DNA from 2 places in the Peribacillus sp. TE19612 genome. Region 1 is predicted to be linked to the other one. Evidence: a T-box and tRNA genes for the amino acid it is inferred to sense, from the RefSeq annotation. Region 1 holds a T-box; the other holds one or more tRNA genes.
What was found. The T-box of region 1 lies ahead of ACZ9AO_RS04045 (valine--tRNA ligase). A T-box ahead of a tRNA ligase gene usually reads a tRNA of that ligase, here a tRNA-Val.
Positions count from the first base shown of each region.

Region 1 (11,054 bases):
TCCCCGCCTTCAGTTCATCCATGTTTTTTTTCAGGGTTTCCCCGTTTACCGTCCCTGCCTTTCCGCGAAGCTTTGTTGCGGATGTTTCTGCCAACGAAGCATATACTGCCTTCATCTTGTCGAGGGTTTTTTCATCTTCTTGGCTTGTCCCGGCCGCTTCAAAATTGATTTCCTTCCAATATACATCCACATCATATGACTTTAAGAACAAGGCCAGTTCTTTACTTGCAGCTAGACTCTCTGCCGATCCCAGAAATAGATAATAGCTTTCTTCCAATTTGAAGATTTCAGCAGGAACCTGCTTTTCAATGATTTTCTTTTGAATTTGCCTTGCCGCATCCTCGCTGCTGAATACTCCTCCCTGTACAAGGAATGTCTTCAGCTGGTTTCCCGGTTCAGTCACTGCCGCTTTTTTATCTTCAACGGTGGCTTCAGTTGGAATCGGGGTCTCGACCGAAGATACTTCGGCTTTTTCCTTTGTAATCGTTTTAACGGCGATCAAGCCAAGAATCGACCCAAAAAACACAGCACAAATGACTGCGATCATGAATGTCTTGATCGGTCTTTTATCCGAGCCTTTCAGTGACCCGGTACCAAAACCGATGAGCTTCGGCATTTTCTTCTTTGGCGGTGTGGGTACCAATACAATCTTGCTTTCATTTGAATCCTCAGGGAGTATCCATTCGAAACTCTCATCAGTTTGTTCCTGTTCCTGCTCCTTACTCGCCGCCTCTTGACTTTCAATTTTTTTATCGGCAAATACTTTTTCTTCCCCATTTATTTTAATCGTTACACCCTTGCTTTGTTCCGGCTTGCCCAATTTTTTTCCTCCCCTCCAGATCATTTTTTTCATCCTAACATAGAGGTAAAAAAAAATAACAAGACTTTTGTCGTCTTGTCATTAATAGGTTTCGTCAAATTTCCCTATTCATATATGGGTAACAAAAAAGGAATTCCAGGTACTGGTACTATTGCTTCATGAAACCATTCCATATCACTCTCACCAATTACATACATCCCTCTATCATTTCATAATCTCTTGCCTCCAAATGGGGATGGTTCCCTACTGAGCCATTGTACAGGTGATTTTTGACAAATTCCTCTTGGATCAGGATGGTCCTTTAAGCTCATCTTAAAAATGTTACATACCAATGTAATAGCGAATCGCCCCAAAAATAAGCAGTCAATGTCCCAAAAACGATATACGGTCCGAAAGCAATAAGGGTTTTCTTTTTTAAGATTCCGGTCAGCAACCCGATGATGCCAAGCAATGCCCCATAAAAGCACGCAAAAAGCAACGATAACAGCACCATTTTCATTCCCAATACGAAGCCAATCACTGCAAACAGCTTGATATCACCGCCACCCATGCCACCCTTACTCACGACCGCGATTGATAACAGCAGGCTAAAACCAACCGCTGCCCCGACAATTGAATCCCACCAGGGCGTCAGTGGAAATGAGACTCTTAAAACAATAAAAATCACTATAAAGAAAAGCAGTATTTTATCGGGTATGAGCATATAGGCGACATCAGTCACGAAGATGATCATAAATAATGAAATCAATATCCAGCCAACCAACAGTTCGCCCGACCAGCCAAGGAATATCGGAGCAGAGGCAAACAAAACACCGGTCAGCATTTCCACGGCCGGATAAAGGGGGGATATCCTTGCTTTACAGCCCCGGCATTTACCGACTTGCAACATATAAGAAATAACCGGTATCAACTCGAAGAATGTCAATGTACGCCCGCAAGAAGGGCAGGCGGAGCGACGATTCGCGAATGAATGACCAGCTGGAACACTTAAACCGACAACGTTAAAGAATGAGCCTAAAATTAAGCCCAATACGAAGAGATAGATATGGATAGCCATCATTTATACAAAGTGCATGAGGATTCGATTGCCTTTCTTTGAAACCCTGATATAAAAGTCCCTTCCGCTATGTAATTAACCATTGGGTTCTTCATGCTCATCCCTCCCGTCATTTTATTAAGCAGATCCCACTATTCAACATTCATATGGAATGCAATATATAAACATATTTTAACAAATAAACTAGGTGATTTGTTATCAATCACTCTATTGGAGTTTTTTCTTTTCAAGAAGCTCTGTTAACAAGAGAAAAGGACCTTTGAATACATATCTTTCACCAAATCATAAATGAAAGTGAAGTCAATGACAGCCTCAATTTCACGAAAACAATAAAGACTTTTGGCAAAGGGGTTCTCTATAAAAGTTAAAACAAAGTTGATTGGAGCGGGTGTTCGAGACTCCTGCGGGAAAAGCGAGTCCAGAGGAGACCCCGCAGGCGCAAAGGCGCCGAGGGCTGACCGCCCGCGGAAAGCGAGTGCCTTACGTTCCAATCAACGTTTAAATTGCACAAACCCCCTACTGTAGGCAAACCGCTTTTGCTTTGGTTTCCATGATAAAATGCCTCATTACGGTAATGCACATCCTTTAGGCATCTTCTCTGATTAGGAACTCCCTCACAAGTGAAAGGAAATGAAGGGACCCTGTAATGACAAGAATCTCTTTATCCCCCGTTTTCCTTCTGCCTTCCGTTATCGCCGCCTGCCAATCCTTATTTATACTTTTATTTGGATGACTGCATTTTTCATAAAGCGTTTTCGCATCCGCCGCCCGTTCGTGGTCGAATTCGGTAATGATGATTTCCATCGCCCCCGTTTCCAGTCCATGAAGCATCTCGGAATAGTTTTTATCTTTAAATGAACTGAATACGAATCGGTACTTATAGCCGGGGTAATGCACTTTTAGCGTTTCCTTCAGTACGTCGATGCCAGCAGGATTATGTGCACCATCAATGATCACCAATGGCTCATCCGATATTTTTTCAAAGCGTCCATCCCATTTCGCTGCCCCTATTCCTTCAAGGATGCTTTTTTCATCGATATTTTCCATTCCTACAATGACTGCAGCAATGGCCAGTGCCGCATTCTCCATTTGATGACGGCCCAGCATCTGCATTTCCACATTTTCGATTGACCTGTCGGCAAGCGAAAATGAGAAACTTTGCCCACGTTCACTTTGCTTCATATCGCTAACACGAAATTCTTTACCCAATTGGTAATAAGGTACGCCTAGAGCTGACGCCTTTTCTTCAATTACTTTTGCTGGTTCCCCGGCTGTGACTCCGCTGATGATCGGCGCCCCGCTTTTTATGATGCCTGCCTTCTCAAAAGCAATTTCCCCAAGTGTGTTACCCAGGATGTTCGTATGTTCCAAAGAGATCGAGGTAATGATCGAAAGAAACGGCTGGATGACATTCGTTGTATCAAGCCTGCCTCCCAAACCGGTTTCCATCAAAACCAAATCGACTTCCTTTTTGCTAAAATAAGAGAATGCCATGGCAGTCAAAATTTCGAACTGAGTGGGACCATTCCCCTTACTGTCCATCTCATGGATGATCGGCCAAAGCTTCCGGAAGACATCGATGAAATCCTGATCACTGATTTCATCCTCATTCACCTTCAGCTGTTCATTCATCCGTATTAAATAAGGAGATGTGAAGGAAGCGACCCGAATCCCTTGGGCAAGCAGAATTTCTTTAATATATTGCAGTGTCGATCCTTTCCCGTTGGACCCTGCAATGTGAATATACTTTAGCTCCTTGTGCGGGTCGCCTAATTCAGTTAACAAAGTTTCCATCCGTGACAGGCCAAAATTCATGCCCAATTGAACTTGGCGCCGTTCAAAAAATTGATTGATTTCTTTCATGGTTGTAACCATTATCGTGAAGCCTCCTCTTTCTTTATACCGCTCTTATGCGTTAAGATTATTTTATCAATATATGAACGATTAACCTAGATGAAAGGTAGTGTTTTACCATGAAACCTTCAGATTTCCGCTGTTGGATTGTCGTCAACGGCTATTTACAGCATGATAAGTTTTCCAGTTTAGCTTTGTTCATTAAAGAGGCGGCTGAAAGAAAAGATATCATGGCAACCCTTATCCGCAATTCAGATCTCATGCCCATAATCGAAAAAGGAGTGCCGCTGCTTAAAGGAACCTTTGATAAGCTGCCGGATTTTGTTCTGTTCATGGATAAAGACATTCATTTGGCGCGCCATTTGGAATTGCTCGGCATCCCCGTATATAACAGCAGTGCAGCAATCGATATATGCGACAGCAAAGCAAAAACACATCAAGCCTTAACAGGGCATGGGATACCGATGCCGAAAACCATATTTCCCCCTTTTACGTACGAAGGGATTGAAAGGGTCAATATGGATGCTTTTATCCAAATCGGCAATGAACTCGGGTATCCTCTTATCGTTAAGGAAGCTTACGGTTCTTTTGGGGAACAAGTATATTTAATCCAAACAGAGGATGAGTTACTAAAGACGATCCGTGATCTTGGCCACAAACCATTTATCATCCAGGAATTCATCGAGCACAGTAAAGGTCGGGATATTCGCGTGAATGTCGTGGGCAATCAAGTCATAGCAGCGATGCAACGTCATTCCGAGCAGGACTTCCGAGCTAATATGACTGCCGGGGGGCAGGCTGCACCATATATCCCCACCAGTGAAGAAGCACAACTTGCCATTCGATGTGCGCAAATTCTGGGTGCCGACTTCGCTGGCGTCGATTTGCTGTTTGGTGAAGAAGGTCCGCTTTTGTGCGAAGTGAATTCAAATTCGCATTTATTGAACATTTATGAATGTACAGGCATCAACATCGCCGATAGCATGTTCGATCATATCTTGAAAGAATTAGGAAAAGGAAGTGCATCTGATGAAAAAACAAGCAGGCTGGTTGATTTATAACCGTGAGGATGCCTTGAAAAATAAAGGATACATAGATTGGATGCTTGACGAAGCCAGTAAGCTTGATCTTGATTTACACTTTCACTTTCGGGAAGACCTTAGGATCGGTCATCGTTTCAACAAGTTATATGTTGAACATGAGATGCAGCCAATTTCATTGCCGGACTTTGCCATCGTCCGGACCATCGATCCTTTTTTTACAAAGCAACTTGAGCAATTGGGGATTGCTTGCTTTAACTCCTCCTTCGTATCGGAAATCGCGAATGACAAAGCAAAGACGCATCAATATTTGTCCTCGCTGGGGATTCCAATGGCCGATACCGTTTATTGTAACGGAAAGCCGAGTGCCAATGACATGGAGCTCCCTTTCATTGCTAAAGAAACTAGCGGCCGCGGCGGGAAACAAGTATTTCTAATCGAGCATGCCGATGATCTTGCCCAACTGAATGATGGGAATTGGATAGTCCAAAAACCTGGCTTATTCGGTAGGGATATCCGCGTTTTTGTGGTTGGTAATAAAGTGAAGGCTGCTGTACTCAGGGAATCCGCTTCCAGTTTCAAGGCAAATTATACGCTGGGCGGATCGGCTTCGCTATATGAGCTGACTGCAGCTGAATTAGCCCTTGTTGAAAGAGTAATGAGGTCATTTGATTTCGGCCTGGTCGGTATCGATTTCATATTTGCCGAAGATGGCAGCCTCATGCTGAACGAAATTGAGGATGTCGTCGGGAGCCGGACACTAAGTGCACTAAGTGATATGAATATCGTATGGGAGTACCTTACATTCATAAAAGAAAGCATATCCTCTTCTTAAATAGCTTTTAAACAGAAAAAGGATGAACCGGCTTCAAGCTGGTTCATCCTTTTGTTTTACAGTTGTTTCAGTTCGCTGATCCTGTGGATTACAGAGTCGCGTTTTTCGCTATAGTCTTTTTCCTTGGCACGTTCTTCTTCGATGACGCTTGCCGGCGCCTTTTTAACGAAGCCCTCGTTGCCTAATTTCTTCTGTACACGCTCAACTTCTTTATTAAGTTTGTCGAGTTCTTTTTCAAGACGTTTCACTTCTTCGTCAATATTGATCAGTCCTGTAAGCGGAAGGATTAGTTCTACACCAGTTACGACAGCTGTCATGGCTTGAGCAGGCTCTTCGACTTCGATTCCGATCGTCAATTGTTCAGGATTACAGAAACGCTCGATATAGCTGCTGTTTTTCTGTAATGTCGCTAAGATGGCCTCATCTTTCGCTTTTAAAATCAAATTGATTTTTTTGCTTAGCGGTGTGTTCACCTCAGCACGGATATTACGGACGGAGCGGATGATTTCAACAAGCAGCTTCATTTCCTCGGCTGCAGCTGTATCTGTCAACTCTTCATTCACTTCCGGCCAAGCGGCAACAGTGATGGACTCACCTTGATGCGGTAGGTTCTGCCAGATTTCTTCGGTAATGAACGGCATGAACGGGTGTAACAATCTCATTGTATTATCCAGTACATACGCCAAGATCGAGCGCGTCGTTTTCTTAGCCGCTTCGTCTTCTCCATATAGCGGAAGCTTCGCCATTTCAATATACCAGTCACAGAAGTCATCCCAAATGAAGTTGTATAGCACACGGCCCACTTCACCAAACTCATAACGGTCCGCAAGTCTGGTTACGTTGGAAATCGTTTCATTCAAACGCGTCAAGATCCACTTATCGGCCACAGACTTCTCACCACTTAAATCGATTTCGTCATACGTCATGCCATTCATGTTCATCAAAGCAAAACGGGATGCGTTCCAAATCTTATTGGAGAAATTCCAAACTGCTTCGACTTTTTCCGTACTATAACGGAGGTCCTGGCCTGGCGAGCTGCCCGTAGATAAGAAGTAACGCAGGGAATCGGCACCGTATTGATCGATGACATCCATCGGATCGACACCATTGCCAAGCGATTTACTCATCTTGCGCCCCTGTTCGTCACGAACCAGACCGTGGATCAGCACATCTTCAAATGGTCGTTCACCTGTGAACTCAAGAGCTTGGAAAATCATCCTCGATACCCAGAAGAAAATAATATCATAGCCTGTCACAAGTGCCCCGGTTGGATAGTAACGTTGGAAATCGACACTGTCCTTGTCAGGCCAGCCCATAGTCGAGAACGGCCATAATGCCGAGCTGAACCATGTATCAAGGACATCTGTATCTTGTTCCCAGTTTTCAGCGTCCGCAGGCTCTTCATGACCTACATACACTTCACCTGTTTCTTTATGGTACCAGGCGGGAATCCGGTGACCCCACCAAAGCTGACGGGAAATGCACCAGTCGCGGATATTTTCCATCCAATGCAGGTACGTTTTCTCGAAACGGTCCGGTACGAAATGAACTTTTTCCTCATCGGTTCCTTTTTGAAGCTCAACGGAAGCATCAGCCAGCGGCTGCATTTTAACGAACCATTGCGTCGAAAGATATGGTTCAACAACAGCACCGCTTCTCTCTGAATGGCCTACTGAGTGAAGGTGATCTTCGATTTTGAAGAGTACTCCTTCTTCCTGAAGGTCCTTGACGATTTGCTTACGGCATTCAAAACGGTCCATGCCTTCATATTTACCGGCCTTTTCATTCATCGAGCCATCTTCATGCATGACAAGGATGCGCTCCAAATCGTGACGGTTCCCGATTTCGAAGTCATTCGGGTCATGAGCAGGAGTAATTTTGACCGCGCCTGAACCGAATTCCATATCGACATAATCATCACCGACAATCGGGATTTCCCGGCCTGTAATTGGCAAGCGGACCTTTTTGCCGATCAAGTGTTTATAACGGTCATCTTCAGGGTGTACAGCAACAGCAGTATCGCCAAGCATCGTTTCTGGACGGGTGGTGGCAATTTCAATTTCACCCGATCCGTCAACCAATGGATATTTCATATGGTAAAATGCGCCCTGCACATCTTTGTAAATAACCTCGATATCGGATAACGCCGTTTTCGTTGATGGATCCCAGTTGATGATGTATTCGCCGCGATAAATCAAGCCCTTGTTATAAAGCGAAACGAACACTTCGCGTACTGCTTTTGAAAGCCCTTCATCCAGAGTGAAACGTTCACGTGTATAATCAAGTCCAAGACCTAGCTTTGACCATTGTTCACGGATATGGCTCGCATATTCCTCTTTCCATTTCCATGTCTCTTCCACGAATTTTTCACGCCCAAGGTCATAACGGCTCACGCCATCCGCACGAAGTTTCTGTTCTACTTTCGCTTGAGTGGCGATACCGGCATGGTCCATGCCTGGTAACCATAAAACATCATAGCCCTGCATCCTTTTCATGCGTGTCAATATATCTTGAAGTGTCGTATCCCAAGCGTGGCCAAGATGCAGCTTACCTGTAACGTTAGGCGGCGGGATGACAATCGTATATGGTTCTTTTTTATCGTCACCTGTCGTTTCGAAAAACTTTCCATCAAGCCACCATTTGTAGCGGCCTTTCTCTATCGTCTGCGGATCATATTTAGTCGGCATTGAAATTTGGTTCTCTTCCATATCATTTCCTCCTTTTGGGCATAAAAAAAACTTCCATCATCACAAAAGGACGAAGGAAGTTGTTCGCGGTGCCACCTTTTTTCCGAAAAAGAAAAAAATCCCTTTCGGCTCTCAAATCGGATAACGGCTCTTCACCGGCCTTCGCTACTAAGAAGTTCACGAAGACTGCTCGCGGACGACTTCGGATGCTGCTGCCTGGAAACCTCGCACCAATTTGGTTTCCTCTCTGAAAAGTGCATTTCATCTTACTATTTCCGGTCTTTGCATTGATTTATATTCATATGTAAAAACATTGAATGCATATAGTATATAGTACAAAAAACATGGGGCTCCAGTCAATCATCTTTTCGCTTACTTTCTCAGGAATCATCCCATTTGATGCATTCATGTTCATTTTCTTTATTTTATCCTCCAGGAACAGTGAATGTGACGGCTGTTTCACCTTTTTCACTGCCCACCCATAGAATATAAGAAGTCCTAAAAAGGAAGGTAATAATATGAAGCGAAGATATACTCCCTATACTTTACCGCCTTGGGTGAAAAAATTCCGCGGTGTCTGCCAGCAGTTCATCGTCCCCTTTATCGTATTCCAAGGATTACGTACGCTGATTTTCCCGACTTTCTTCGATATGCTCCTGCTTATCGCGTTTATTTTCCTGGCCATGTCTTTGTATTTCGAATGGATTTAATTATTCCCTTACAGCAAAAAAATATACATGACTGGAGATGATCCAATCATGTATATTTAGCTTGGGGGTGATTGTTCTTCTTTGGCAGCCTCGGCAGCGGCCTTTTTCTTCTGTTCGATTTCTTCGATTCTCATCACCATATATTCAATATTTTTCAATAGCCAAAATTGCCGCTGCAGTTGAGTAACATTATCAAGCTCTGAACGATGGCCCCTGCCATCGGAATAACCCTTCACTAATTCCAAAGCTGATCCAGGGAATGCCAGATAACTTTGCATGAGCAGTAATTCTTCTTCTTTTAACGGAAAATAACGAAAATAGTTATATAGCCAGTCAACACAGTCATCGCATTGGACAGGATAGGTCCTGGCCGATTTAACGAGAAATGGCAGTAAATCGAAATGCGGCGGAGCCGTATTCGAATTCTCAAAATTGATGAAGTAGCCATATCCCCGCTCATCATAAACGAAATGCTTCAAAGAAACCTTTCCGTGCGTTACCACGGTTCGAACCTTTTCACTATCCTTCGTTTTTTCATACCAGGTTTCAAACTTCTTGATCGAGTACTTCAGCGCCTGTGAAATATCAGTGTAGAAAGAACAAACCGTCAGTTCGAATGGAGACATATACCACTTCTTTTCACAGCTGACAATATACTCTTCTATAAATTCCTTTTCGTTATTCCAGGCATCAAGCGTCCGCTCATAATGGGCTTCCCGTTCCTCAATATCCACTTGTATTTCCTTAACGGAAAGTGTATGCATCCGAGCAAGCTCCCTGAACAATTGCTTATGCTTTTCATCGCGCTCCCCGTCCCTTTCATCATTGAGCCAGGGCATCAGGTAATACAAACGTCCATTATGAAGAACGGCGTAACGCTGATCCATCGTTTGATAAATGGGAACGATTCGATTATAGCCGCGATGATACAGTTTTTGAACATTTTTGATAAAATCAATGCCGTTATGCGGTAACATGGATTTCAAGGCAAATGTACCGCGATCACTGTATACTTTTTTTACACGCCCAAAGTCCTCAATATATTGTACATACATGGCATATTCCTTCAATACGGTCTCCGTGTCCCGATCCCGATTGGCAGGCTGCTGATTCTCGTTTTCCCTCACGAGACTCACTCACTTTCTCTAAAAAAACTAAACAATCCGATTCCTCTAGCATTTAAAAAACAGGAGCAGAGCATATGCCCTGCTCTCTGTCCCGGTCAATTCTTATACGCAACCGCCTTCGGTATATAAATGACTTGCCCTTCATGGACGTTCTGATTCGACTCCAATTCATTGCTGAAAAGTATCGATTGAACCGTAACATCATATCGCTGAGCCAAGTCATCAAGCGTTTCCCCTTGCTGAACAATGCAAACCTTCATCCTTACCAGTTCTTCTTCTTGTTTCCGTCCGAATAAATCCATGATGGAAAGCTGCTTTTCATCCTGATCGGCCATTTCTTTTTCATCACGTTCCGCTGCTTGTTTCCTGCCTTTGAAATTCTTACCCTCCTTAGCCGGAGGCGCAGGCCTTTCCCTCTTTTTGAATAGATCGCTTATGGACGAATTGGATTCCTCTTCCTGCTCCACCTTCACATTCTCATTAAGGATAGGACCCGCTGCAACGGCATCGTCTTCCTGCCGGATGACATCCTCGGTTTCTACATTTGAAACTGGGCTACTTTGATGATTGGTTGCTTGACTTGGTTCTTCTTCTATAAATGTCACTCTAGGAATCTCCAAGGAATCCTGCCTGCTTGGTTCTTCCTCCAATTTTGCCTCTCCCATGAAAGGTACCTTTTCCGTGGAGTCAGGCGGATCACCAATTACTTCTTCCTCTACAGCTTCGACTTCTTCCTGTCTATGCACTTCCGTTTCCCATTCCTCCTCTTCAGGATATGGTGAAACGGGAATTTCAAAAACGGGAGCATTATGCTGATCGCTTAAATAAATCGGTTCCTCTTCTTCTTCTTCATTTGCTTCAGAAACCCGTTTTGACTCTGCAGTAAAAGGCGCGTATAACTCTTCTTCCTCCTCATCACGGAAA
Region 1 covers NZ_JBWCCL010000002.1:145,692-156,745, reverse strand. Annotated here, with positions in the region: gene ACZ9AO_RS04070 (hypothetical protein) at 1-820, opposite strand, end outside; gene ACZ9AO_RS04065 (prepilin peptidase) at 1,128-1,880, opposite strand; gene ACZ9AO_RS04060 (bifunctional folylpolyglutamate synthase/dihydrofolate synthase) at 2,463-3,752, opposite strand; gene ACZ9AO_RS04055 (ATP-grasp domain-containing protein) at 3,851-4,792, shown strand; gene ACZ9AO_RS04050 (ATP-grasp domain-containing protein) at 4,761-5,606, shown strand; gene ACZ9AO_RS04045 (valine--tRNA ligase) at 5,663-8,314, opposite strand; T-box leader at 8,357-8,585, opposite strand; gene ACZ9AO_RS04040 (hypothetical protein) at 8,812-9,003, shown strand; gene ysxE (spore coat protein YsxE) at 9,060-10,130, opposite strand; gene spoVID (stage VI sporulation protein D) at 10,226-11,054, opposite strand, start outside.

Region 2 (11,054 bases), on a different contig from region 1:
TAGTTTACTGTGGACTTTACAAGCCCCTACTTAATAGGCTTTTTCATGAGTATAGGTCAAGTATTTTCGGGAAACAGCATTAAAATATCCTACATCAATAATTGATGCTTTTTCTCCTTTATTTGGGCATTGAACATGCGTCAGCTGAAGTGATTTATTGATTATGACCAAGTCTATTGCACCCAATTCTTTTTTGCACCAAGAACATTTTACAGGTAGTAAGTTTTCTTTTACCACTAAAGAATCCCCCTTTTTGATAAATAGGTATTCTCTATGTCTAGTTGCTAATCCTACCTGTTCACATAACCGTCAAAAATCCCTTTTTTCATTACATAGTCAGCTGGTGTCTACATCGCTTGTTTAGCTAACCTGCCCCGTTAATGCCTCCTTAAGAAAAAGGTTGCCGCAGAACCTCATTATTGAAGCAATGCACCCGTTAGTTTAAGTACACTCCTTCACAAATTAATATCTATCCTAGAATTCAATACAACCAAATGGTTCTAAAACCAAAGCCTTTTTTTAATTTACCTTTTAAATCCACCCTCTGAATGAATAATCTGACCTGTAATCCAATCTGCTTCATCGCTCACTAGAAATTTAATAGTTTTTGCAACATCTCTCGGTTTTCCTATCCTACCGAAAGGAAACATCGGTTTTAATTCATTTTTTATTTCCTCTGTCATCCAACCTGTATCAGTTGGACCTGGATTTAATGCATTAACCGTTATTCCTAAAGGGGCTAGTTCAGCCGACAATGTAATAGTTAGAGCATCAACAGCTCCTTTTGTTGTTGCATATGCTAATTCACCAGGCATTGGTCCCTGAAACTGACCTGAAGTAATATTGACTATTCTTCCACCTGATTTCTTATCAAACCTTTGAGCAAATTTACTACTTAATAGTGTCGTTGCACGAACATTTACCATGTAATGTTTATCTAATTCTTCGGCAGTTATATTAGAAAAATCGTTGTTAGTTGAGTATGCTGCGTTATTAATCAAGATATCAGGTTTACCAAGTTGTTCAGAAACTTTATTTATAAGTTGTTCAGGTGCATCATGTTGAGTTAAATCCAACTCCATACATGATACCTCAATACCTTTTTTTAGTAATTCTTCTTTTAATTTCATGGGCTCATCTAATTCAATGCTCCAAGGCATTTTTTTATCATATTCCGTCCAATAAGTAAAAAATATATGATAACCCGATTCAGCTAACTCATTACAAATAGCAGCTCCAATCCCTTTCAGACGGCTTACGCCCGTAATAATTGCAATTTTCCCTTTTATTTGGTCCATTATAATATTCCTCCATTTCAAAAGTAAATTTAAGTCTTAATCCTTCACTAACCTGCCCAGATAGGTGCATAAAGAAAAAGCTGCCATAAAGACAGCTCTGATTTTCAGCTAACGCACCCATTGGCTGAAGAACTTTAATTACTTATTACTTTCAAATAATGAATAGACATAGGTATCGTGTGCTTCACCATTTTGATACATATATTTCTTCAAAACTCCCTCTTTTTGAAAACCAATTTTAGTTAGTAAACTATTAGATGCTTCATTATCAATAAATACAACAGCACCTATACGAGTTAAATCCATAACATCAAAACCATATGAAAGAACTTTAGATATTGCTTCTGAAACATATCCTTTTCTCCACTGCTCTGGATGGATTTCGTACCCTATTTCTGCTCTTTTATGTTTAGGTAACCAAGCATTAAAGCCAATTGTTCCAATTATGCCTTTTGTCTCTTTTCTTTCAATCCCCCAGCGTATGCCTCTTTTTTCATTGTAGTTTTTTGAAAAGAAGTCAACGAACTTCTCTGCTTGTTCTATACTATGTAATGTTTCTTGTCCATAATAACGTGTTACATCGTTATTAGAAAAACAAGCAAAAATACCTTTTGCATCCTCTTTTGTTATTTCTTTTAGTATAAGTCTTTCTGTCTCTAATATTGGAAACATTAATAACTCCCCCAGGCTCTATATATTGTTATTACATATAATACCATAAATGTAATTAGGTTTCTTATAGAACTAAACTGCCCCGGTGGTGCAATAAGAAAAAGGCTGCCTCAGCAACCTCCCTTTTTAAAGTAAAGCACACGATTATTACAAATAATTGACCTGTAGTACGTTTAAATCCTTCTCAATCCGCCACCATTACGCCACCAATTGAGTAAATAATACAAAATGAACTATATCTTTAAAAACAAAAAAGACCCAAACCCTTGTGATATCAAGGATTTGAGCCTTTGGAAGTTGATGACCTGTGAGGGATTCGAACCCACGACCCCTTCCCTGTCAAGGAAGTGCTCTCCCACTGAGCTAACAAGTCGTATGTAAATCAAGCTCTTTAGAGCTTGGTTTAAAACTTACTTAGTTGCTGACTTCTTTTCTGAACAATATTTATTATATAGTGGTATTCAAAATAAAACAAGTAGTTTTGCTAAAAAAGTTTTTTTCCGTAAAGTGTGGTCTTAGGAGTTAATCCCTGAAAGTTCGATTTTACCCCAAAAATTTCTCGGAATAGAATCCAAGGCTCCTAATCATACATTTACTCAACTTTAATTAACAAATATGATGTCCATTTACTCAATCTAAGGCTAAAGCAGAAAGATCTTTACATTGGAGAAGGGAATCTAGCAGCCTGAAAGTTTGTTAAAGATGCTTCTGCTAAAATTTCTCCGTTTGCATCTGCGCTAAATAATACTTGTACCCGATCTCCTGCTTGTAACTGAAGGATTGTAGTAACCGATAGTCCAATAGGTCTTGATTTCTTCAAGAAGTCATTAACAATATCTAAATTATCTCCATTTACGTTAATGGAAATGGATGCGACATATCCTTCTTTTGAAGAATTCTTTTTTTTGTCTTTTGAAGAATGATGTTTTCTGCAATAATCACAGTTGCAACTATTTTTACTGCAATAATCACATTTGCAATTATCTTTTTTGTTTTTTGAGGAATCATCGCTTTTCCTTTTTGACGGACAAAACGAGACTTTTGCTGTTATCTCATAAATTCCATCCTTAGTTGGAATAAATGTTGATATGTGCGGATTATATTCATCTGCTAAATCAAACTGTTCAGTTTGGAATAAAACTTTTACAGAGGGAGTTAACGCTGCTTCGTAAAGTTGTGGTGTGTTCTTATTAGCCCTGAACGCAGAGGCTCTTACTAGATTATGTTTCTTATTGTCACAGTGACAGTCATTATGTTTCTTATGGCACAAATGACAGTCATCGGTTTTCTTTTGCTCACAAATACAGTCACTGTGTTTTTTATGACAACAATGACAATCATCTGGTTTCTTTTGATGACAAATACAGTCATTATGTTTCTTATGGCACAAATGACAGTCATCATCTTTCTTTTGCTCACAAATACAGTCATTGTGTTTCTTATGACAGCAGTGACAATCATCCGGTTTCTTTTGATGACAAATACAGTCATTGTGTTTCTTATGACAGCAATGACAATCATCCGGTTTCTTTTGGTGGCAAATACAGACATTGTGTTTCTTATGGCAGCTATTACAATCATCCGGTTTCTTTTGGTGACAAATACAGACATTGTGTTTCTTATGGCAGCTATGACAATCATCCTGTTTCTTTTGATGACAAATACAGTCATTGTGTTTCTTATGACAGCTATGACAATCATCCGGTTTCTTTTGCACACATTTCTTATTAAGATATGTGGTGTCTATAAAGGAATTACAATGTGAAATGGAATAATGATTTTTAATTATAATCACCTTTTTCTTTTTTTATTTTCAGGTTATTTTATTCATTAAAAGAAAAGATGTTTGTACATATGTTACAAATTTGAAAATAAATCCAACTCAAACAGCAAAAATCTACTGGATTTTATATCTTATTAAGAAGGTGGTCGTTAACAATAAGGAAGGGATTTTTGTGGATATAATCGGGGAAACAGATTCTTTATTCTCAATCTGAAAATGAGGTGAGGTATAATCGCACTTCAGTTTTGGTTGATGTTTTTTGTTTTTTTGTTAGTATACATATTTTATTAAAAAAGTTATAATTTCATCTTCTTCCATTTACCCTCACAACAAAACAGAACCAAGGTTCCCTTTTCACTTGCATACAAAACATATGTTCGCATATAATGTTAGCAAGCAAGTCAGCAAAGGAGTGACTGGGAATGAAATATATACTTCGTAAACATATGGAAGAAAATGCTCCATTAGAAATAATTTATCTCTCCGAACAAGGTAAGATTACGCAACGGAAAATCCAGGTGCTTGAAATTTATCCAGGCCATATTCACGCATTCTGTTTTCTAAGGCAGACAAAACGGACATTTAAAGTAGCCAACATCCTTTCTGCCCGCCTCATTAAGGCCAGGTTTTACAGGTCTGGCTGAAGATTGCTCTTCAAGGTTCAACCTATTAACTCTTCTTCTTCCTGGATGTCCTTTTCCTCTTCAGTTAACGATTCTTCTTCATCTCTCAGACGATGAGCTAACCTTGAGGCGGCACTCGCGGCAATGCTTGCAACGATATCATCCAGGAAGGTATGCACGATTCCTTCTTGCTTCTTATCAAGTTCGTGTATGACGCCTATTTTATTTTTATCCAAATGGCCAAAGGTCGTTACAGCAATGCTTCCGTAACCGAGTACTGCACCAAAGGCAATCGTTTCATCCACTCCGAATAGCCCTTCATCTGATTCAACAATCGATTGCAGGGGTTCTGATAGTTTTTTTTGCTCTGCCAGTTTATCCAGCTCCACACCGACTAAAATGGCATGTTGAATTTCCCTTTTCAACAGGACACGCTCAACGCTGTGGATGCATTCCTCCAGCTTAAGATCAGCTTTGTACGGGAACTGCAATTCATAAACGATTTTTGCAATTGCCTCCACACTGACACCACGCTCCAATAATGTTCGTTTAGCCGCCTTTGTCACTTCCCTGCTGTGCACGTGTACATCTGCCATTTTATTCGCCACCTTTTTTTGTATTATTTTTCTATATCCTTGTATTATAGCACCTTATAATTTAAATTTTTAGAAAATATAACGAAAATTTTATATTCCAAATTCTTGTCGCGGGAAAAAGTTGCAAGGCTATGCTAAAATAATCAAGTAAGTTGTTTTTCATTATTAATTATCATTGAGGTGCGGGAGAATGAGTTTACGCAAAGGCACAATTAAAGAGTACATGTTTAAAAGCGAAGCTTTAGCAGAAGAATTGGAATTGCTTGTCTACTTGCCTGCTAATTATTCGCCATTGTATAAATATTCGCTTGTGATTGCTCAGGATGGCCGTGATTATTTTCAAATGGGCCGAATCGGTCGGGTAGCAGATGAACTGTTAGGGAATGATGAGATCGAGAATATCATCATTGTCGGAATTCCTTATAAAGACCGCTTTGACCGCAGGCGCAAATATCATCCGGACGGGGAACAGCACATTGCATACATACGTTTTCTTGCCCATGAACTAGTCCCGTTTTTAGATGATGAATTCCCAACCTATCAAATGGGACATGGTCGAACTTTGATCGGTGACTCTCTAGGCGGTACAGTTTCTTTATTGGCCGCTTTGCAGTATCCGCATACATTCGGGAAATGCATCATGCAGTCCCCGCTTGCCAATGAAGCAGTAATGGATGCTGTACGTAATTTTGAGGATCCGCATCTCCTCGAACTTTACCATGTGATCGGGACGGGTGAAACAGATGTACCGACGACGGATGGCAATAAGGCAAACTTCATAGAACCAAATAGGGAATTGCATAAATTAATAAACCAAAAAGGATTTCCTTGCTTCTATGAAGAATTTGAAGGTAATCATACCTGGAAATACTGGCAGGCAGATTTGAAACGAGCACTATTGGAAATGTTCTAATTACTCGAAATCATCTGTTTGGGATGGTTTCAAGAAAAAACATGTCCAACTATAATACAACAATAAAAAATATCAGGAGGTTTTATTTATGAAATATGGTGTTGCAATTTTCCCTTCAAAAAAACTTCAAGATTTAGCTAACTCCTATCGCAAACGGTATGATACGAAATATGCTTTCATACCACCGCATCTAACGCTTAAACCAACGTTCGAAGCGACGGATATGGAAATTTCAACAATCGCGGAACAATTAAAAGTCATTGCTCAAAAATGCAGGCCTTTTACGATGAGCGTAACCAAAACGAAGTCTTTCCAACCCGTAAGCAATACTATTTATTTCAAAGTAGAATTATCCGAAGGGCTTCAAGAGCTGCATGATGCACTTAACAATGAGGATTTCATAAAAAGTGAAAGTGAACATGCATTTGTCCCGCATATTACGATCGCTCAAGATTTATCCGATAATGAGCATTCTGATGTTTTAGGCCAATTAAGCATGCTTGACATCAGCCATGAAGAAGAGGTGAAACGAGTTCACTTGCTGTATCAACTTGAAGACGGGGCATGGACCGTTTATGAAACATTTAGATTGGGAGCTGAATGATTTCGTGTTTGTAAAAATCGCAGAGAACAGCCAAGAGCTTGAAAACGCATATATGATTCGAAGAAAAGTGTTCGTCCAAGAACAAAACGTCCCTCTTGAAGAAGAGATCGATGAATATGAAAAAGAGTCCACACATTTCGTTTTATATGATGAGCAGCATCAGCCAATCGGTGCCGGCCGCTTCAGGGTCATTGACAACATCGGTAAAGTACAGCGCATTTGTGTACTATCATCGGGCCGTAAGAATGGTGCCGGCGCCATGATCATGAATGCTATTGAGGAATACGCAATCCAGCAGGAAGTGCCACAATTGAAGCTTGATTCCCAAGTGCATGCCATCCCTTTTTATTCAAAATTAGGGTATGAGATCGTTTCCGACGAATTCATGGATGCTGGCATTCCTCATAAAACGATGAAGAAAACCATTTTATGATATAAAAAAGCTGTCCTTTCAGTCTTCTGATTGGACAGCTTTTTTTGTTCGTTCATGGACTTAAATTATCGTTTTATGAAAAAAACCATTTCCGTTCAATGGCAATCTCATCAAAAATACATAGTCTATATATAGAAAGCAAGAAGGAGGGAAAATTTTATGGGTAACAATGATTTTAACCTGGATGAGTCTCAAAAAAGACTGATGGAACTGCTGGTTTCGAGGACTTTGAGAAAGCATGGTTTCAAAAAGGAAAAGGTCGATCTAACTGAAAAAGAGAGAAACAACCTTAAAGAAACCGTTCGTTATTTACAAGAGCAATCACTAAAAATCATAAACCAAGAAAAGAACATCACGGAACATGATGTTAATCCAGTTACCAATTCCATTCACAACAAATTCACGGATTCCAAAGATAAATGACGCACCATATCACCTAATCACCTTACTTGCTGGCGAGAAATAAGTAAACCGAGACATAGCAGCACTTACATTTCATTCCTAAAGCTCCAGCTTCTTTATTATTCATCCCCCACACACTAATACTTTCTCTAAGTATTTTAAAAAATAGACGAATGAACTGATTTATTCGTCCAACCCGATTAACCATCAAAGCATATTTTAATAGGGAATAAAACCTAAGGAGGAAAAAACAACATGAACCAAAATGTATATCGTAGCAATTGTAACACACATGATGACTCTGAAAGGTCATGGTCGGCTCTAGATTCCGCTTCCAGACATCCCCTTTCAGGATTCTGTAACGACGATGACACAAAGATTGACCAAGATGCAAGACAGGATAATAATCAAGTTCAGCTTTCTGAAGAACTTATTTACATTAAAGATTCTTGTAATGTAAATATCACTTCAACGGATGTTAAAGCGGCCCTCTCACTACAAGCTGCTCTACAAGCTGCAATTGCGGTCATCGTAAGCATTTCCGTTGCAGATGCTGATAATGCTGACAAGATCACTCAACAATTAATCCAATCTTCTAATGTTAAACAAATCACGCGCCAAAAAACAATTGTTGAAAACAGCCGTGATATCGACATTACAACAACTGATGCACAAATCGCTCTTAACATCCAACTTTTATTGCAACTATTGTTAGCCCTAATCGTGGAAATAGACATTCTTTAAGAAATCAACACAAAAAGGACACTTCACGTGTCCTCTTTTGTCTTTCTGGAGGTACTAGACAATTTCGTTGATGAACCTGCCTTTTCCTGTCATTCCAGGCGTTAAATCTTTCCTGACGCTCCTGCCTATTTCATGTTTATATGAGCCTGCTCCATATGTACCTACCCGATCATTATCTTGAATTTGGTGTAATCCTTCAACGCTTTCCCTTTCCCTTTCCAACACCTGATCAAAACGGATGGGTTGAATGGGTGCCGCTCCTTTAACAATTCTTACTTTCCCTGCAGCTTCGACCGTCCGGTTGGCATATTGAATATAATCAAATTGTGTGACAGGTGCTATATATCCCATAGTAACCCCTCCTTATATGAAATAGTTATGTTGTCATTTAATTACCCTGCCTAAACAATATTTAAACATGATTTCCACATTCTTTTTTCCTAATCTTCTGGTATGATGAGTATTGCCGATATTTTTAATAGATTAGAGGTATCCATTTATATGAATCAAGCAAAATCTGGCAATGAAATCGTACATTTACATACCGTTTCAGCTGGTGAGCTGCAGACACTTTTTGAAAAGGGAAAACGTGATCAGCTTTCTTGTATCATTTGTCATAAACCAGTGAAATTATTTATTGGAATCCATGAGACACCTTATTTTTATCATAGCGACCCATCGCAGGGACCCTGTGAAATGCCAATTTCAGAATCAATAAATAAAGATAAGCCATTAGAATATATGGAACAGAATGGTTTTAGAATTCCTACATCACGAACCATTACTGAAACGAAAACCATTACTGAACCTTTCCTTAAAAGCCGTCCCATAACCGGCAATCCGAAATATTCAGATAAAACATATGACCTGGCACAATCAGAGGAACCATACTTTCAAGAATTATCCTCTTCAGGGGCTGTTCTCGATGCAGAGCAACTCAAGGCGGCAATGTCGATCGATGGACCCATCCTTGTCCTTTCAGGAGCAGGCAGCGGGAAAACCCGCGTATTGACAGTACGTACTGCCTATATGCTCTCAGTGAAAAAGATTGATCCAAAAAGTATCATGCTTGTAACATTTACGGCGAAATCCGCAAAGGAAATGCAGCAGCGTCTGCTCGGCTATCCCAATATGACTCCTTCCCTTGTTTCTCAAATCGTTAGCGGGACATTTCATAGCATCTTTTATAAAATCCTGATTTTCCATGAACCAGCCAAATGGCAGCGTGATTTCCTATTGAAGTGGGAGTGGGAAAAAGAAAAGGTATTGAAACAGGCTGGCAGGGAATTGGAACTTGATGATAAGGAATTTGCATATGATCAGGCCCTTCAACAAATTGGACTATGGAAAAACTCATTGGCTTTTCCGGAAGATATCCAGCCTAAGGACGATTGGGAGAAATCCTGTTTACATTTATATAAGAAATATGAAGAATATAAACAGCAAACAGGGAAGTATGATTTCGATGATATGCTTGTAGGCTGTTATGTATTTTTTAAAAATAATCCGGAATTTTTAAAGAAATATCAGCAAAGGTTTAACTATTTTTTGGTCGATGAGTTTCAGGATATTAATAAAGTTCAATATGAATTGATAAAACTCCTATCTGCTGATTCAAAAAATGTATGTGCGGTTGGAGATGATGACCAATCCATCTATTCATTCCGTGGAAGCGATCCGAAGTATATTTTGAATTTCAATCATGACTTCCCTCGATCCCAAGTGGTGAAGCTGACGGAGAATTACCGCTCTTCCCATGAAATTGTCGCTACGGCGAACCGCTTGATCAAGCGAAACCAGAACCGGATGGAGAAAAAGATGAGGGCACAGCATGATTCAGGAAATCCACCTGTTTTATTTTATCCTTATGATGAAGAATTGGAAGCGACGATGATCGTATCCGATATCCAAGAGAAAATATCCAAGGGAGCAAACCCTGGGGACTTTGCAGTATTGTATAGGACACACACGATGTCCAGGGCCATTTTTGAACGGCTAGCCGCTTCGAATCTGCCATTCGTCATTGAAAAGGATGCGGATTCGTTTTATCAGCGCAAGGTTATTCGCGGCATGCTTGCCTTTATGCGCTTGAGTTTGTTCCCGCATGACAGCAAGGCAGCATCAGATGTCCTTTCCTCCCTATTCTTAAAGCAAAGTATATTACAAGAGTTAAAAGCAATGACAATATTGCAGGATTGTGATTTCATCGATGCATTTGCTTTTGTTAAGACTGGACATGCTTTTCAAGAACGAAAATTAAAAACGATTCCGGGACAGATTCGGTCTTTAAAAATTATGTCGCCACTCGTAGCATTAGAGATCATCGAGAAAGATTTAGGATACCAGGAATATGTAAAAAAACGCGGTAATGATGCGAACCTGGAAAAAGGGTCCGATGACATCCGTGACTTAAAGGTGGCGGCAAATCGTTTTCCAACCGTTGCCGCTTTCATTGAACATGTCGATCATATGACTGCGATGGTCCAAGAGATTAAACAGCTATCGAAACACTTTAAGGATGCCATACAGCTTACCACCATACATCGTTCCAAAGGGCTTGAATATCAAACCGTATATGTCCTTGCTGCTGTCGATGGCAGCATTCCTCATGATTTCGCACTTGAATCTTACCGAAAAGGGGAACTATCCCCTCTTGAAGAGGAAAGACGATTGCTCTATGTAGCGGCAACCAGGGCTAAAAAGGATCTTTACCTTTCCATCCTGCAAACTAGACGCGGACGGACTGCCCATCCATCACGTTTCCTGAAGCTTTGACCAAAAGCCGACGCTATAAATCTTGCAAATGGACTTTTTAAAATTAAAAAACTGCAGGCAAACTAGCTTTTTTTCAAGTTTGTCTGCAGTCTGAAGGCCTGCATGATAGCAGGCCCTTTTTCATTTTTTATTAATCATATTGGATATCGTCCCGAAATCAAGTTTATTCCCTTCAGCTACGATGGAATGTACGATTTTATCTTCCGTTTCC
Region 2 covers NZ_JBWCCL010000011.1:137,866-148,919, forward strand. Annotated here, with positions in the region: gene ACZ9AO_RS19455 (hypothetical protein) at 31-237, opposite strand; gene ACZ9AO_RS19460 (SDR family oxidoreductase) at 525-1,298, opposite strand; gene ACZ9AO_RS19465 (GNAT family N-acetyltransferase) at 1,437-1,970, opposite strand; tRNA gene ACZ9AO_RS19470 (tRNA-Val) at 2,272-2,343, opposite strand; gene ACZ9AO_RS19475 (hypothetical protein) at 2,629-3,240, opposite strand; gene ACZ9AO_RS19480 (hypothetical protein) at 3,186-3,671, opposite strand; gene ACZ9AO_RS19485 (hypothetical protein) at 4,176-4,397, shown strand; gene ACZ9AO_RS19490 (phosphatidylglycerophosphatase A family protein) at 4,415-4,972, opposite strand; gene ACZ9AO_RS19495 (alpha/beta hydrolase) at 5,163-5,885, shown strand; gene ACZ9AO_RS19500 (YjcG family protein) at 5,974-6,489, shown strand; gene ACZ9AO_RS19505 (GNAT family N-acetyltransferase) at 6,461-6,922, shown strand; gene ACZ9AO_RS19510 (hypothetical protein) at 7,082-7,345, shown strand; gene ACZ9AO_RS19515 (spore coat protein) at 7,580-8,068, shown strand; gene ACZ9AO_RS19520 (hypothetical protein) at 8,123-8,419, opposite strand; gene ACZ9AO_RS19525 (ATP-dependent helicase) at 8,570-10,843, shown strand; gene spoVIF (sporulation-specific transcription regulator SpoVIF) at 10,964-11,054, opposite strand, start outside.
Region 2: it encodes a tRNA-Val, which carries the amino acid that the T-box ahead of ACZ9AO_RS04045 (valine--tRNA ligase) is inferred to sense. The anticodon was not compared.